DNA from 2 places in the Micromonospora sp. CNZ296 genome. Region 2 is predicted to be linked to the other one. Evidence: riboswitches for the same ligand, from Rfam matches in the RefSeq annotation. Region 2 holds a riboswitch; the other holds the start of a gene.
The links. Region 2 has a riboswitch for cobalamin ahead of FB455_RS32820 (CbtB domain-containing protein). Riboswitches for the same ligand answer to the same signal wherever they lie in the genome.

Region 1 (7,418 bases), on a different contig from region 2:
GGCGCACCGGGTGCCGACACCGTACCGCCCGGGCGCGCGACGACGCCAGAGCAGCTGCCGGCACCCGGTGCGCCGCTGGTCACACCACTTAGAAGCGGCGGTTCAGGGAGCGGCGATGCTCGGCGGGGCGCCGGCGCCGAAGGACCAGCCCTCAACACTGCCCGGCGCGGGGTTGTAGCCGGTCGCCCCCGACGTGCTGTAGGACCAGGAGCCGCCGCTGGACGCATGCCAGTACGACCAGTACGCCGTGGCCGGCGGGGTGTTGACGCACGGCTCCGTCGCGGCGGTGGGCTTGCCGTTGATCCGGCAGACGAAGGCCAGGCCCCAGCGGGCGGTGCCGGTGACTGTGAAGCCGGCGGCCTGGAGCGCGGCCAGGCCGGTGGCCGGATCGCCCGGCGCACAGGCGACCTGGACGCCGCCGCCGAGCGCGGCGAAGTCGACGACCACAGTGACTCCCGAGGTGCCGGTGCAGGCGGCGGCGTGCGCCGCCCGGGGCGCGGGTTCGACTGCGGTCAGCGCGACGCCGGCGACGACGGCGGCCAGCAGGCCGGCCAGCCAGGTGCGGACTGTGGAACGGTGACGGAACACGGATCCTCCTATGATCGGGTGCGCGGCGAAGGGGTTCACGGGCAGGCGAGTGCCGGTGCGCCGGGGTCGGCGCCGGCGGCGGACAGACGGGCGTACCCGATCCCGGTTAGACCGAGGACGGCCTGGGCGGTCGCCCGGGGTGCGGTGGCCGGGTCGAAGCCGCCGCCGTCGAAGTCGACAGCGCCCCGGTCGGCCGGCGCCCCGGCGCAGCCGACCTGGAGTCCGGCGAGGAATGCCCGGGCCCGCGCCCAGGCCGGCAGCCGGTGGCCGTCGCGCAGGGCCTGCGCGGCGAGGCCGGTGCTGTTGGCGTTCGGCGTGCCGCCCGCGTTGGCGAAGCCGCCGTCGGCGCGCTGAACGGACACCAGCCAGCGCAGCCCGGCGGCGGCGTCGGCCGGACGGTCCGCGGCGCGCAGCGCCTGTGCCGCGAGCGCGGTGGCGTCCACGTCGGACGTGCAGACCGGTTGCGCGGGCAGCAGCGGGTAACCGCCGTCCGGGCACCGGGTGCCGGCGAGCCAGGCGGCCGCCGCCGGTGGCGCCCCGGCCGCCGTACGGTCCAGCGCCAGCAGCGCGAAGGATTGGCTGAACGCGTTGCTGTAGTCGCCGTACGCGGACCGGTCGCTGAACCTGCCGGCCGGCGTCTGGAGCGAGCGCAGCCGGGCGATCAGGTCCACCCCGCCGACGTCGGCCGGGTCGCCGCCGCGCACCTGCACGGCGAGGGCGAGCTTGGCGGTCGCACCCGCGTACGCCTCGGAGACGCCGTCGCCGAGGTAGCCGTCGCGGATGTCCGGCCGGGTGACCCAGGCCAGCGCGTCGGCGCCGTGGTCGTCGGCGACGCCGGTGGCGGCGAAGGCGAACACGGCGTCGAGGGTCAGCCCCTGGTCGGGGTACACGACACCGTCGAAGACCGCCTCGAAGCGTTCGCCGTCGACGAGTTGCCGGGCGAGCCAGCCGCCGGCGGCCTCCGGGCGGGTGAGGGCGGCGCGCTCGGGGGCGGCGACGGCGGGTGTGGTGAGGGTGAGAGCGGCGAGTACGCCGCAGAGGAGCGCGAGCAGGCGGTGCCGGCTTCGGCGGACGACCATCGGAAGCGCCTTTCCGGCCCGGCGGTCGTCGAAAGCCCGGACGACCGCGGCAACGCCGCGTCGACCGGGACTCCGACCCGTGGGCCACGACGGGTGGGGAGCGGATACACGCGTACGACGGGTATTCGGGCTCGCCGCCGCAGATCTCTCTGGGCGGCCTACCGTTGCGGGCCAGCGCCGGATTTCGACCGGTCTTCCCCCGCACGTACACGCGGTGGTTCAGTTGTCGCGACAGTCTGCTGTGGCCGGAGCGCCGATGTCAATGCGCCAGGAACCGGACACGTGCCGTGACGGCCGGCAGGACGCCCGGTGAAGACCGGGCGTCCTCGACCGCGTGGTCACTGTCAGCGGGGCCGGGAGCCGGTCATCGGCGGAACGGTCCGGTGACGCAGTAGGTGATGCCGCCGGAGGACGAGCCGGTCGTGCCGCGTTGCGACGAGAAGTACAGCCGGTCCCCCGCCGGGGTGAACGCCGGCCCGGTGATCTCCGAACCGCTCTGTCCGGTGATCCGCAGGAAGACCGAGATCTTGTCGTCGGGCGTGATCATGCAGATCTCCATGTTCCCGCCGTCCTCCGCGACGTACAGGTCACCGGCAGTGGACCCGGTGATGTTGTCGACCCCGGTCAGCGGAGGGGTGCCCGGACTGACCAGGTTGTCGTCGTAGGCGAGCTCGTACGTGCCGGCGGCCAGGTTGACCTGCCACACGCGGTTGTCGCCCTTCGTGGTGAACCAGACGGTGTCATCCGCGTAGTGACAGCCCTCGCCGCCGTTGAACGTCTTCGCGCCGGACACCTGCTGCCGGGTCGGGGTGGGCGAGCCGTCCGGGTCGGGCACCGTGGCCCAGGTGAACGTGCCGGAGGTCGCCGTACCGGCGCGGAAGACCTGGAGGGTTCCGGCGGAGAGGTCGCCCCAGGTGGTCGGCACGAACCGGTAGAACTTGCCGTCGGTCTCGTCCTCGGTCAGGTAGACGACCCGGCGGACCGGGTCGGCCGCGGCCGCCTCGTGCTTGAACCGGCCCAGCGCGGGACGCGCCACGGCGGTCCCGCCGAGGGGGTACGTCTCGAAGACCCGGCCCAGGGACACCTCCTCGCAGGAGAGCCAGGTGTTCCACGGTGTCTTGCCCCCGGCGCAGTTGTTGTTGGTTCCGGAGAGGATCCGCGACGCCCCGACCACGGTGCCGCTGGAGTCGAAGACGAGGCGTGAGGCACCGCCGCCCGCACCGGCTGACACCTCGGAGTTCGACACGTAGATCCAGCCGGTGCCGTTCGGGAACACGGCGCCACCGTCCGGAGCGTCGTGCCAGGTGTACGACGTCCCCGGCACCGTCCGACGGGATCGTGCGACGATCGAGCTGGTGAAGCCGGCCGGCAACTGGATGCCGTTGGCGTCGGCGGGCTGGAGCCCACCGTAGGGGCCCGCCGCGTTCTGCGCCGGGGCTCCGTACGCCGCCGACCACGCGGTGAACGGCAGCGCGACAGCGCCCGCACCGACGACAGTGGCCCGCAGCATTGCTCGACGATCCATGGAACCTCCTCGGTAGGTTCCCCAGATCTGACCGGGCGGAGCTTACGCACATCGATCTGTTGGATGAACGTCGATGGACGCCTCGGTGCGCGGCGTCGTGTCGGCCGTCTCGTCCGTCGCCTGCCGGTGACGGGAGCGACTCGCGGTCGGCCCCCGCCACCGTTCGCATGGCTGGTCAGCCCTTGCGCCACTTCTGGTTGGCCGTGCCCCCGCAGTCCCAGAGCTGGAGCCTCGCGCCGTCGTTGCCGTTCCAGTCCTTGATGTCGACGCACTTGCCGGCCTGGAGGTTGACCAGGTCTCCGGCCGCGTTCAGGGTGAACTGCTGGGCGCCGGTGCCGTTGCAGGTGTAGAGCTGCACCGCCGCCCCGTTCGCGGTGGACCCGGCGTCGACGTCCATGCACTTGTTGTTCTGGCTCTTGAGCGCCGTGCCGCTGAACGTCCACTTCTGCGCGTTGGTGTTGTTGCAGTTCCACATCTGCAACGGCGCGCGGTCGACGAAGTTGGAGCTCGGCACGTCGATGCACTTGTTGTTCCAGTTGCTGACCACTGGCACCCCGGTGGTCGGGGTGCCGCCGCCACCGCCGGTGAACGGGCTGAGGATCAGTCCGGCCGAACGGGGATCGCCGTCGTGCACCAGCGACTCGAATCCACCGACGTCGTCGAAGGCGAACGCGTACGCCCGGCCGTCGGTCATGTTGGCGTGGATCAGGCGTGCGTACTGGTTGGTGGGGTTGCTGCGGTAGAAGTCGGCGGCGTTCGTGCTGGGCTGGGTGTCGACGGTGCCGAGCGTGCCTCGGTTGAGGGCGGCGCAGAGCGTACGCGAGATCGGGCCGACCACCTGGTCGTTCGGCGCGGGCAGGTCGCCGTCACAGCCCCAGACGCTGGCCGAGGAGGGCCGGTTGAAGGAGGCGACGACCTGGCCGCTGCCGTTGGTGAAGGTCATGGTGTTGCCCGAGGTGCGGCCGTAGTACCGGATGGCCGGCTGGTCGGCGAAGGGCGCCACGGTCAGGGTCTTCGTGGTGTACGCGTTCCACGCGGAGGCGATGTACGAGTCCAGGTACGTGGTGCTGAGCAGGCCGGCCCCGGCCGCCTTGCCCGGAGCCAGGACGCGTAGCACGGTCCCGTCGGAGCGGGTGTGGACGGTGCCGGCCCAGCCCGGCTGCGCCCGGATCCCGTCGATCACCGCGTTGCGTCCGTTGGCCACCACGTCGCCGGTGCGCTTGGTGACGCCGTTGGCGCCGGTCACGGTGACCGCGTGCGGGATCGCGAACATGTCGACCTGGGAGCTGTTGAGCCACAGCCCGGAGTCGTTGTAGGTGAACTCGCTCCAGTCGAAGAGGATGTCGCGGTTCGCGTCACCGGCCGCCCAGGGCGCGGGCTGCACCAGTCCGTCCGGGGTGAGGAAGAACTTGAGCTTCTGCCCGAGGGAGAAGTAGGCCCGGCCGGAGAAGCCGCGGGGGAACTGGATCGTGGTGCTGCCGCCGTTGCCGGGGCCCGGGATGGAGACGTCCGGCGCGGGTGACGGCGGGAGCTGCCCGCCGGTCCACGGCACGAAGGTGCCGCCGGAGGTGACGTAGCCGAGCCGGCCGGAGGACAGCTGGACGCCGATGACGTAGAGGTGGACCGGGTCGCTGCGGCCGGTGGTGTTGGTGACGGTGACCGGCAGCAACGCCGGTCCGACCGCCTGGGCGGGCGTGGCGACGACAGCGCCGGTGAGCCCGGCGAGCAGGGCGGACGCGGCGGCGAGCAGCCTTCTTCGGAGACGCATGGGGACACCTCGCGGGAGACAGGGGGACGGGAGAGCGCTCTCTCAGCAGGGTCCAATTGTCAATATTGTTTGTCAATAGGTGGTTGCCTATGGACCAGGGCCACGGCGAAGGTCATCGGTTGATTAAGATCCACTACGGAACAGTCGACTGTGGATTGGGTAGGTAGGTACATGAAACGCATGCTTTCGGCGCTGACGGCGCTGGTGACCGTCGCGGCGGGCCTGACTGTCGGCGCCCCCGCCGCCCAGGCGGCCGGCTCCTGCTCGGGGACCATCACCTACAGCCAGGTGCAGTCGTCCGGGCTCGGTGAACTGGTGATCTACTACAACAGCAGCAACGGGGGCACCAACAGCGCCTGCTTCTACCACCGCGGCGCGGCGTACGGGAGGTCGGCGCCCACCTTCGTGCAGATCTACCGCTGCGCGGAGCGGTCGGGCGAGGGCGCGCACTGCACCCGGTCGGGCGGCGCGGACACCAATTCCGGTGACTTCAGCTATTACGCCGGCCCGGTCGCCGTCACCGGTACGGCGAACTACTGCGTCGAGGCGGTCGGCTACATCGGATGGGCCGGTGAGCGCCACCAGATCTACAGCCGCCGCCAGGGCTGCTGAACCCGCTCCCCTCCCCCGGACCGGGGCCGGCGCACGATGAGCGCCGGCTCCCCGGCCGGGCCGGGTCAGACGGCCAGCGCCCGGCGGCACCTGGTGAGTTCCGTGCGCAGATCCCGGCGCAGGGCCCGGTCCAGGCCGGGCTGGGCGAGCGCCTGGGCGAAGTCGCGGGCCGCCTCGTCCCACCGGCCCAGCCGGGCCAGGGCCGTACCCCGGTTGTAGCGCGGCACGGGGGCCTCCGACAGCGCCACCGCCCGGTCCAGGTCGGCGAGCGCGGCGGCCACGTCGCCGCGCTCGAACCGGGCGGCGGCCCGGTTCGTCCACGCCTCCACCAGTTCGGGGTCCCCGTTCAAGGCCCGGGTGAGCAGTTCGTCGGCCTCGGCGGGCCGGCCGCGCTCGGCGAGGACCAGGCCCAGGGTGCACAGCAGCGCGGGCTCCTGCGGAGCGCCGGCCAGCCCGGCCCGCGCACCCGCCTCGGCGGCATCCAGCGCGCCGCGCTCCACGCAGGTTGACCAGGGCGATCCGGGCGTCGAGGTGCCCCGGTTCGATGGCGAGCACCCGCTCCAGGTCGGCGCGCGCCCGCTCGGGGCGGCCCCGCTCCTGCTGGAGCACGGCCCGGTTGTAGTACGCCTCGGGCAGGTGCGGTCCCAGCCGGATGGCGGCGTCGTAGTCCCTGATCGCGGCTCGGGTCCGGCCCGCCGCCCGGTGGAGGGCGGCGCGGTCCACGTAGTACTCGCAGTTGTCGGGGTCGTGGGCGATCACGGTGTCCAGATCGGCCAGCGCCCGCGCCGGGTCGCCCAGCGCGAGGTGAACCTGCGCCCGGTTGTGGCGCAGCCGGGCCAGGTCCTGCGGGCGTTCGCCGGGGCCGAGCGCGGCCGTCAGCCGGGTCAGCCCGTCGTCGACGAGCCGCAGCGCGCGGTCGGGCCGGCCGGCCCGGCTGTCCAGCAGCGCCAGGCCCTGCTCGTAGAAGACCGTCGACAGCAGCCGCCGGCGTGGGTCGGCCAGTTCGGCGGCGAGGCGCAGCGCCACCTCCAGCCAGTGCCGGGCCAGCGCCGGGTCCTGGTCGGCCGCCGGCAGGTGCCGGGCGTGCAGCATGGCGGTGGCGTACGCCGCCGACATAGTGATCTTCGGGTCGTCGGTGACGGCCCGCGCCTCGTCGTAGAGGTCGAGCGCCTCGGCGGCCCGGTTCAGGGCCGCCAGGGCGGTGGCCAGGCCGGTGGTGAACGCCCACCAGTGCCGCAGGTCGCCGTCGGGGGTGACCGCCGCCCGCCCGCGCCGGGCGACCCGGGCCGCGTGGTGGTAGTAGCCGCGGGCCAGGCTGTCGCCCAGTGCCCGTCGCAGCGCCTGCGGGGTGCGCTCGCCGGGCGCCGGATCGGGGGCACCGTCGTCGCGCAGGTCGAGGCGCACCGGGGCCGGCCCGAGCCGGCGGGCCAGCGCGTCCAGCAGTTCGGCTGTCGTCTCGTCGGCGCCGGCGACGTGATCGAACCGGACGGTGACGGGCCGCCGGAGCGTGCCGGCCCAGGCCGCCACGAGTTCCGCCGCGCCGTAGGCCAGGCAGGCGGTACGGCGGGCGGGGTGGAAGCGGATCGGCTCCTCCTCGGCGGCCGGCCGGGCCGCCGGGTCGAGCTGGGGAGCGATCGCGTGCAGTTCGACCGCGTGCCGGGCCGCCAGGCGGGGCCGGTCGGCGGCGACCCGGCCGAGGAAGGCCGAGACCCCGGCGTACGGCCCGTGGTCGCGGTGGCAGTCGTAGCGCTCCGCCCCGTCCGTCACCGCAGGGCCCACCGCCGCAGGGGCGGGCGCCCGGGAGCGCCCGCCGGGGCGACAGTTACCAGCACCACTCGATCCACAG
Region 2 (7,418 bases):
CATCCGCATCGCCGCCCGTCTCGCGCTGCCGCACCGCCGCCGCCGCAACCCCTTCGACGAGCCCGGCCTGGACCAGGACCGCCTGGACGACCTACTCGGCCACAACGACCCCGACCCCGGACCCGACGGTCCCGGCGGCGGTCTGCCCGACGACACCGGGCACGACGGATCGGCCGGGGACGTGCCCGGCTCTCCCGGCGAGAGCCCGCCCGTACCGGAGCCCGAACGGCAGGCCGCCACATCGATGGCATCCGCGGGCGAGCCCGCACGTGCCCGCTTGCTGGTCGTGAAAGGAACCGGCGACGGTCAGGCCGGCCGGCGGTCCCGGGCACGAACACCGCAGGGCCGTGTCGCCGGGCAGCGGCGGCGCACGTCCGGCGACGGCCGGCTGCACCTGCCGGGCACCATCACCGCGGCGGCGCCGCATCAGCATTCCCGGGGTGGCTTGACCGGCGGTCGCGGCCTCGCGCTCGTGCCCGGCGACCTGCGCCGGGCCGAGACCGTCGGGCGCGAGTCGAACCTCGTGCTGCTGTGCGTGGACGCGTCCGGTTCGATGGCGGCCCGCCGCCGCATGGAGCAGGTCAAGACCGCTGTGCTGTCGCTGCTGCTGGACGCCTACCGCCGCCGGGACAAGGTCGCACTGGTGACGTTCCGCCGGCACACCGCCGAGGTCGTCCTGCCACCGACCGGCTCGGTCGACGTCGCCTCCCGCCGCCTGGCCGACCTACCGGCCGGTGGCCGGACCCCGCTCGCGGAGGGCCTGGAACGCAGTGGGGAGGTGCTGCGCCGGGAGGCGCTGCGCGACCCGTCCCGCCGGCCCCTGCTCGTCGTGGTGACCGACGGCCGCGCCACCTCCGGCCCGGACCCGCTGGGTCGTGCCCACCGCGCCGCCGCCGCGCTCGCCACCAGCGGTGTCCAGGTCGTCGTCGTGGACTGCGAGACCGGACGATTCCGGCTCGGCCTCGCCGCCCGGCTTGCCACTCATCTGAGGGCCGAGCACGTGCCGCTCGGTGAAGTGACCGCCGACGGGCTCACCGGGGTCGTTCGCACGGCGACCGCTCCGCGGGCGGGGGTGGCCTGATGCCGCAGGGTAAGCCGCTCACCGTCCCGGACGACGGCAGCACCACCCGCCAGCGGCGCAACCGGCCGCTGCTGATGGTCCACACCGGAAACGGCAAGGGCAAGTCGACCGCCGCCTTCGGTATGGCGATGCGCGCTTGGAACCAGGGCTGGGACATCGGGGTGTTCCAGTTCGTGAAGTCGGCCAAGTGGCGCATCGGGGAGCAGACCGTCCTGGAGAGGCTCGGGCTGCTGCACGAGCAGACCGGCGAAGGCGGGCCAGTCGAGTGGCACAAAATGGGCTCCGGATGGTCCTGGAGCCGTAAGAGCGGCACCGAGGCGGACCACGCCGCGGACGCCGCCGAGGGCTGGGCGGAGGTGAAGCGCCGTATCCAGGCGGAACGGCACCAGCTCTACATCCTGGACGAGTTCACCTATCCGATGCAGTGGGGCTGGGTCGACGTCGGCGACGTCGTGGAGACACTGGTCCACCGTCCCGGCCGTCAGCACGTGATCGTCACCGGGCGCCGGGCCGACCACCGGCTGATCGAGGCAGCCGATCTGGTGACCGAGATGCAGCACGTCAAGCACCCGATGGACGTCGGCCAGAAGGGCCAACGAGGCATCGAATGGTGAGCCTTCCGCGGCTGATCGTCGCGGCGCCGGCCTCCGGCCACGGCAAGACCACGGTCGCGACCGGGCTCATGGCCGCGCTGGCCGCGCGCGGGCACACCGTGTCGGGGCACAAGGTGGGGCCCGACTACATCGACCCCGGCTACCACGCGCTGGCCACCGGACGCCCCGGCCGCAACCTCGACCCGCACCTGACCGACCCCTCACTCGTGATCCCGCTGCTGCTGCACGGCGCACGCGACGCGGACATCGCCATCGTCGAAGGGGTCATGGGCCTGTTCGACGGCCGCATCGGCGGCGACGGTTTCGCCTCCACCGCGCACCTCGCGGCCCTGACCGCCACCCCGATCCTGCTGGTCGTGGACGTCTCGCACACCTCGCGCAGCGTAGGGGCCGTCGTGCACGGAATGGGCACGTTCGAGGCCGGCGTCACCGTCGCGGGTGTCGTGCTCAACAAAGCCGGGTCCGCCCGCCACGCCGCCGAGGCGGCCCGGGCGGTGGAATCCACCGGCGTACCGGTGCTCGGGATCCTGCACCGCGACCAGGGTGTCAGCGCCCCGTCGCGCCACCTCGGGCTCGTGCCGGCAGCCGAACGTGAGGAGGCCGCCGCCGCCCTGGACGTGCTGGCCGAGCAGATCGCCCGCCACGTGGACCTCGATGCGGTGCTGCAGGTGGCACGCACCGCACCCGATCTGGACGCCCAGCCATGGGATCCCGCCGCGCACGTCCGGCGGCTGGGCGCCGGATCACCGGTGGTTGCGGTCGCGGCCGGGCGTGCCTTCACCTTCCGGTACGCCGAGACGACCGAGCTGCTGCAGGCGGCGGGCTGCACCGTCGTTCCGTTCGACCCGGCCCGCGACCAGCGGCTTCCCGCCGGGACACGCGGGTTGTACCTCGGTGGGGGGTTCCCCGAGGTACACGCGTCCACGCTGAGCGCCAACACGACGCTGCGCCACGAACTGCGCCAGGCCGTCCTCGACGGCGTCCCCACCGTCGCCGAGTGCGCCGGCCTGCTGTATCTGTGCCGCTCCGTCGACGGCCATCCCATGGTCGGGGCGCTCGACGCCGAAGCAGTCATGACGCCGCGCCTCACCCTCGCGTACCACCGTGCCGGACTCGGCTCGGACCAGCTGCTCGGCGAGCGGGGAACCGCTGCCACCGGCCACGAATTCCACCGCACCACCGTCACACCCGGTCACGGCGAGCACCCCGCCTGGCGCATCGAGGGCCGCAATGCCGGATTCGCCTCCCCCAGCCTCAGCGCGTCCTATCTGCACGTGCATTGGGCTGGGCACCCGCATCTGGCCCAGTCGTTCACCGAGGCCGTACACCGGACGGCTGTCTCCTCAGCACGTTAGGAATCACCGTCACATGCAGCTGAACCTTACCGGCCGTAGCGTGCTCGTCCTCGACGGGAGCGCACCCGCCGCCGTCACGGTCAGTGCGCTGCTGCACAGGCGCGCCCTGGTCACCGTCGCCGCGCCGGCCGTGTGCGCCGCGCTGGAGGACCTCGCCCTCCGCGGGCGCCTGACCTGGGTCACCACCCCGGTCGACGAGAGCCGGTTCGACGTCGTGCTGCGTACCGTCGCCCCCTCGGAGGCCGGGGCACCGGCAGCGGTCCGAACGGCCGGACACGTCACGCTGGTCGGCGCCGGCCCGGGCGATCCAGGGCTGGTCACCGTCGCCGGACGCGCGGCCGTCAAGCAGGCCGACGTGATCCTCACCGACCGGCTCGCCCCGTGGGAGGCCCTGAAGTGGGCGCGCCCGGACGCCGAGATCATCGACGTCACCAAGGTCCCGTACGGGCGGAGCACGAGCCAGGAACAGATCAACGCGCTGCTCGTCGAGCACGCCCGCGCCGGACGGCACGTTGTGCGGTTCAAGGGCGGCGACTCGTACGTCTTCGGCCGCGGCTTCGAGGAAGTCACCGCGTGCGCCGAAGCCGGCGTCCCCACCACCGTGATACCCGGCGTGACCTCCAGCATCGCGGCCCCGGAGCTGGCCGGCATCCCGGTCACCCACCGCGGACTCGTGCAAGGCTTCACCGTCATCTCCGGCCACGTACCGCCCGGCCATCCCGACTCGTCGATCGACTACGCCGCCCTCGCCCGCACCGGCACCACCCTCGTGGTGCTGATGGGCATGCGCAACCTCGCGGCCATCGCCGACGCGCTCGTCGCCGCCGGTCTCGACCGGAACACACCATGCGCCGTCGTCGCGGACGCCGCCTCGGCCGGCCAGCGGGTGCTGCGCAGTACCCTCGCCGACGTCGTCGCCGACACCGCCGAGGCCGGCATCGGCGCGCCCGCCGTAACGGTGATCGGCCACGTCGTCGCCCTCGGACCGGCCGCCGTGCAGGCAGTCGCGACAGCGTCGCGTTGCTCCGATACCTGATATGGTCGTGCCACCCTGCTGAAGGAAGCCGGTGTGAATCCGGCGCAGTCGCGCTACTGTGACGCCGCTCGCGGCGAAGCCAGACCCTCCAGCCAGGTCGACCACCCATCGACGGGACGCAGCATCCCAAGGAGTGTCATGCCTCAGGCGACCACGGCCATTCCGGCCGTTCTTCCCACCATCCCCGTTCGCGCGCTCGCCCCCTGGGCGCTGTTCTTCGCGCTGGTCACCGCCGTCGTCCTGTATTTCGTGGGCGCCGAGCAGGGAGCTTTCTCCGTCTTCGAGGGCACCTTCATCCACGAGCTGACGCACGACGCACGGCACGTGCTGGGCTTCCCCTGCCACTGACACCACGCCACGCGGCAGTTCGCCCGGCCCGGCCGGAGTTTTCGTCTTTCCTCGTCACCGGCGCTGCGGGCGTTTCGTGCTGCCCGCGGCCGGCTCTCGAACGGACCCTTGATGACCCCTCGCACTTTTCTCGTTCACGGGCTGCTGGCCGGGCTCATCGCCGGTTTCGCGGCCTTCCTCGTCTCCTACGTCGTCGCCGAACCCCAGGTCGATGCAGCCATCGCCCTGGAGGAAGCCGGTGCCGCCGAGCACCCGCACGACAATGCCACCGCCGAGCAGTCTCACAGCCACGATGAGGAGGAGGCCGAAGTCTCGCGTGGCACCCAGTCCACCGGGGGCCTGGCACTGGGCACCATCCTGGTGGGCATCGTCCTCGGTGGAGCGACCGCGCTCGCTGCCGCCTTCGCCGCCGGGCGTCTGGGCTCCCTGTCCGCACGGGCCAGCACCGCGGTGGTCGCCGCCGTCGGTTTCGTCGCCACCGCCCTCGTGCCGTTCCTCAAGTACCCCGCCACACCACCGGCGGTCGGCTCCGGTGACACGATCAACGAGCGGACCGCGCTGTACTTCGGGTTCTGGGCACTGAGCCTGGCCGCCGCGATCGGCGCCGTGGTCCTGGCCCGGCGTCTGCTGCCCCAGCTGGGCGCATACTCGGCGGTGCTGGCCGGTGCCGGCGCCTATCTCGTGGTCGTCGTGGTCGCCGGGGCTCTGCTGCCGACGGTCAACGAGGTCGGCGGCTTCCCGGCCGACACACTCTGGTACTTCCGCATCTCGTCGATCACGACCCTGGCCGCGACTTGGGCGGTCCTGGGTGCAGTGCTGACCGGTCTGGTCGGACGCGACGCGGACCGTGCCGCCGAGCGGCTGCGCCGCCAGGAGCTGGCGGCCACGCTCTGAACCTTCCCGGCTGAACCTCGCGTCAGGGTGCGGGCAACGCCCGCACCCACGCCAGGGCGGCGTCCACGTCACGGACCAGCGGCACTCCGGCCGGCGGCCCGGCGCGGCGCACGATCACGACCGGCATCGCCCGCTCGGCGGCGACCTCCAGCTTCGCGACCGTGTGGTCACCGCCGGAGTCCTTGGTAACTAGAACGTCCGTGCCCGCCATCACCTCCCGCTCGTGCGCGAGGGTGTAGGGACCGCGGCTGCGCAGCAGCTTCCACGACACCGGCAGGACGATGTCGGGCTCGTCCACCACGCGAACCAGGCACGCGTGCCGGCGCAACGGTTCGACGAAGTGCGCCAGCGACTGCCGTCCGACGGTGAGGAACGGCCGGTCGCCCAGACCGGCCGCCACCCGGGCAGCTTCACTGTGGTCACCGGCCCAGTACCAGGCCGACGCCTCGGGGCGAGCGGCCCAGCCGGGCCGTTCCAAACGGAGCAGGGGAACCCCGGCGGCCGGGCACGCCGCCGCCGCGTTGGCGCTGATCTTCTCCGCGAACGGGTGCGTCGCGTCGACCACGGCACGCACCCGGGTCTCCGCCAGGTACGCGGCCAGTCCTGCGATCCCGCCGAAGCCACCGACGCGGACCTGCCCCACCGGCAGCCGGGGACGCGCGACCCGCCCCGCCAGTGAGGTCACGACCACGGCACCGTCGTCGACGAGCGAGGCCGCCAGCGCGCGGGCCTCGCCCGTCCCACCGAGCACGAGAATCCTCACGCGTAGGGTCCGATCACCGGCGCCGCGGGAGCGCCCCGCTCGGCTAGGTTCAGCAGCGCGTCGACCTCCAGGTGTTTCTCCGCCAGGTCGGCGAGCAGATCCAGCCGGGCCTGCCGGGCCGGCTCTGCGCCCGCCGCCAGCGCCTGCACCCACTGAGCATGGCCGATCTCCGCCCCACCCGCACACGCCATCGAATTGTTCGCCATGTTCCGTGCCTTGAACGGAGCGACCCGAACACCGCGCCGTGCGAACGCCCGGCACAACGCGGTCGTCACCCGGCTCTTGCCCGCGTCCGACGTCGTGCCCGCCACCATGAGCCGCCCGGTTCGGCGAGCCTGTCCTTCCACCGCCCCAGTATCGCCTGCTGTCCATCCGCCGGACCGCCGGGCTCGGCGTGGGCGAGGTCCAGCCCGGGCTGGTGTCCGACGCTGCCCATCACTTCGGCCATCAGCAACGTGACCTCATGGACGAGTTCGTCCATGCTCTGCCCTGTCTGTGACTGGACCAGGGCCAAGGGCGAGTTCGGCGAGCAGCATGAAACCCGGGTGCGCACGGTCTCGTCGCCGATGGCGCCCAGCAGTTCCTCGGCGCCGGCGAAGTCACCGCGGTGTCTGGCCGCAATGACTCCCGCCGCCTGCTGCGCCGCGAGGAACGCCGGCCCAGCGCCGGCCTCGGTCATCGTGCCAGGATGATCGGGTTGCCGGCGCGGGGCGCGTCGAACCGCCGGGTCACGTCCGACCAGTGAACCGGTGGCCGCGTCGAGCGCCGCGTGCAGCAAACGGTTTCGCGCCGTCGAGGAAACACCTGTGCACGAATACGCCCAGACGCGCGGCCATCTGCTCGGCGAGCTGGTGGATCGTGTCGTGGCCAGCGTGGTGGGTGACCGACCGGGCACCGGCAGCACGTGCCGGGTCATGACGGCGGCCGGAACTCAATGACGGTCCGCCCGTCGTGAACCCGCACGTCTGCGTCGACGCCGTACACGTCGGCGAGCAGCGCCGGGGTGAGCACCCGTGCGGGTGGTCCCGCGGCGACGACCCGGCCGTGGTGCAGCACGACGACGGTGTCGCAGAACATGACGGCCAGGTTGAGGTCGTGCAGCGCGGCGAGGGCGGTGACCTGCGATCGGCGGACCAGGTGCAGCAGCTGAAGCTGGTGGCCGATGTCGAGGTGGTTGGTGGGTTCGTCGAGCAGCAGCAGTTCCGGCTCCTGGGCCAGCGCGCGGGCGAGCTGGACGCGCTGGCGTTCCCCACCGGACAGGGTCTGCCACTTACGGTCGGCGAACCCGGCCAGGTCGACCCGGCCCAGTGCCTCGACCGCGGCGGCA

Region 1: another riboswitch for cobalamin. It lies ahead of FB455_RS15340 (peptidase); the one in region 2 lies ahead of FB455_RS32820 (CbtB domain-containing protein).

The regions. Positions count from the first base shown of each region.
Region 1 covers NZ_VISW01000008.1:83,604-91,021, reverse strand. The annotation lists gene FB455_RS15345 (hypothetical protein) at 103-588, opposite strand; gene FB455_RS15340 (peptidase) at 624-1,667, opposite strand; cobalamin riboswitch at 1,767-1,902, opposite strand; gene FB455_RS15335 (alkaline phosphatase PhoX) at 2,032-3,192, opposite strand; gene FB455_RS15330 (beta-1,3-glucanase family protein) at 3,368-4,960, opposite strand; gene FB455_RS15325 (hypothetical protein) at 5,132-5,572, shown strand; gene FB455_RS34555 (tetratricopeptide repeat protein) at 5,638-6,072, opposite strand; gene FB455_RS34785 (hypothetical protein) at 6,320-7,418, shown strand, end outside.
Region 2 covers NZ_VISW01000036.1:23,693-31,110, forward strand. The annotation lists gene FB455_RS32800 (magnesium chelatase subunit D family protein) at 1-1,081, shown strand, start outside; gene cobO (cob(I)yrinic acid a,c-diamide adenosyltransferase) at 1,081-1,695, shown strand; gene FB455_RS32810 (cobyrinic acid a,c-diamide synthase CobB) at 1,689-3,050, shown strand; gene cobA (uroporphyrinogen-III C-methyltransferase) at 3,064-4,086, shown strand; adenosylcobalamin (AdoCbl) riboswitch at 4,086-4,226, shown strand; gene FB455_RS32820 (CbtB domain-containing protein) at 4,225-4,434, shown strand; gene FB455_RS32825 (CbtA family protein) at 4,546-5,328, shown strand; gene FB455_RS32830 (cobalt-precorrin-6A reductase) at 5,351-6,079, opposite strand; partial or broken gene FB455_RS35020 (nucleotide-binding protein) at 6,211-6,405, opposite strand; gene FB455_RS35025 (hypothetical protein) at 6,363-6,770, opposite strand; partial or broken gene FB455_RS32845 (ABC transporter ATP-binding protein) at 7,255-7,418, opposite strand, start outside.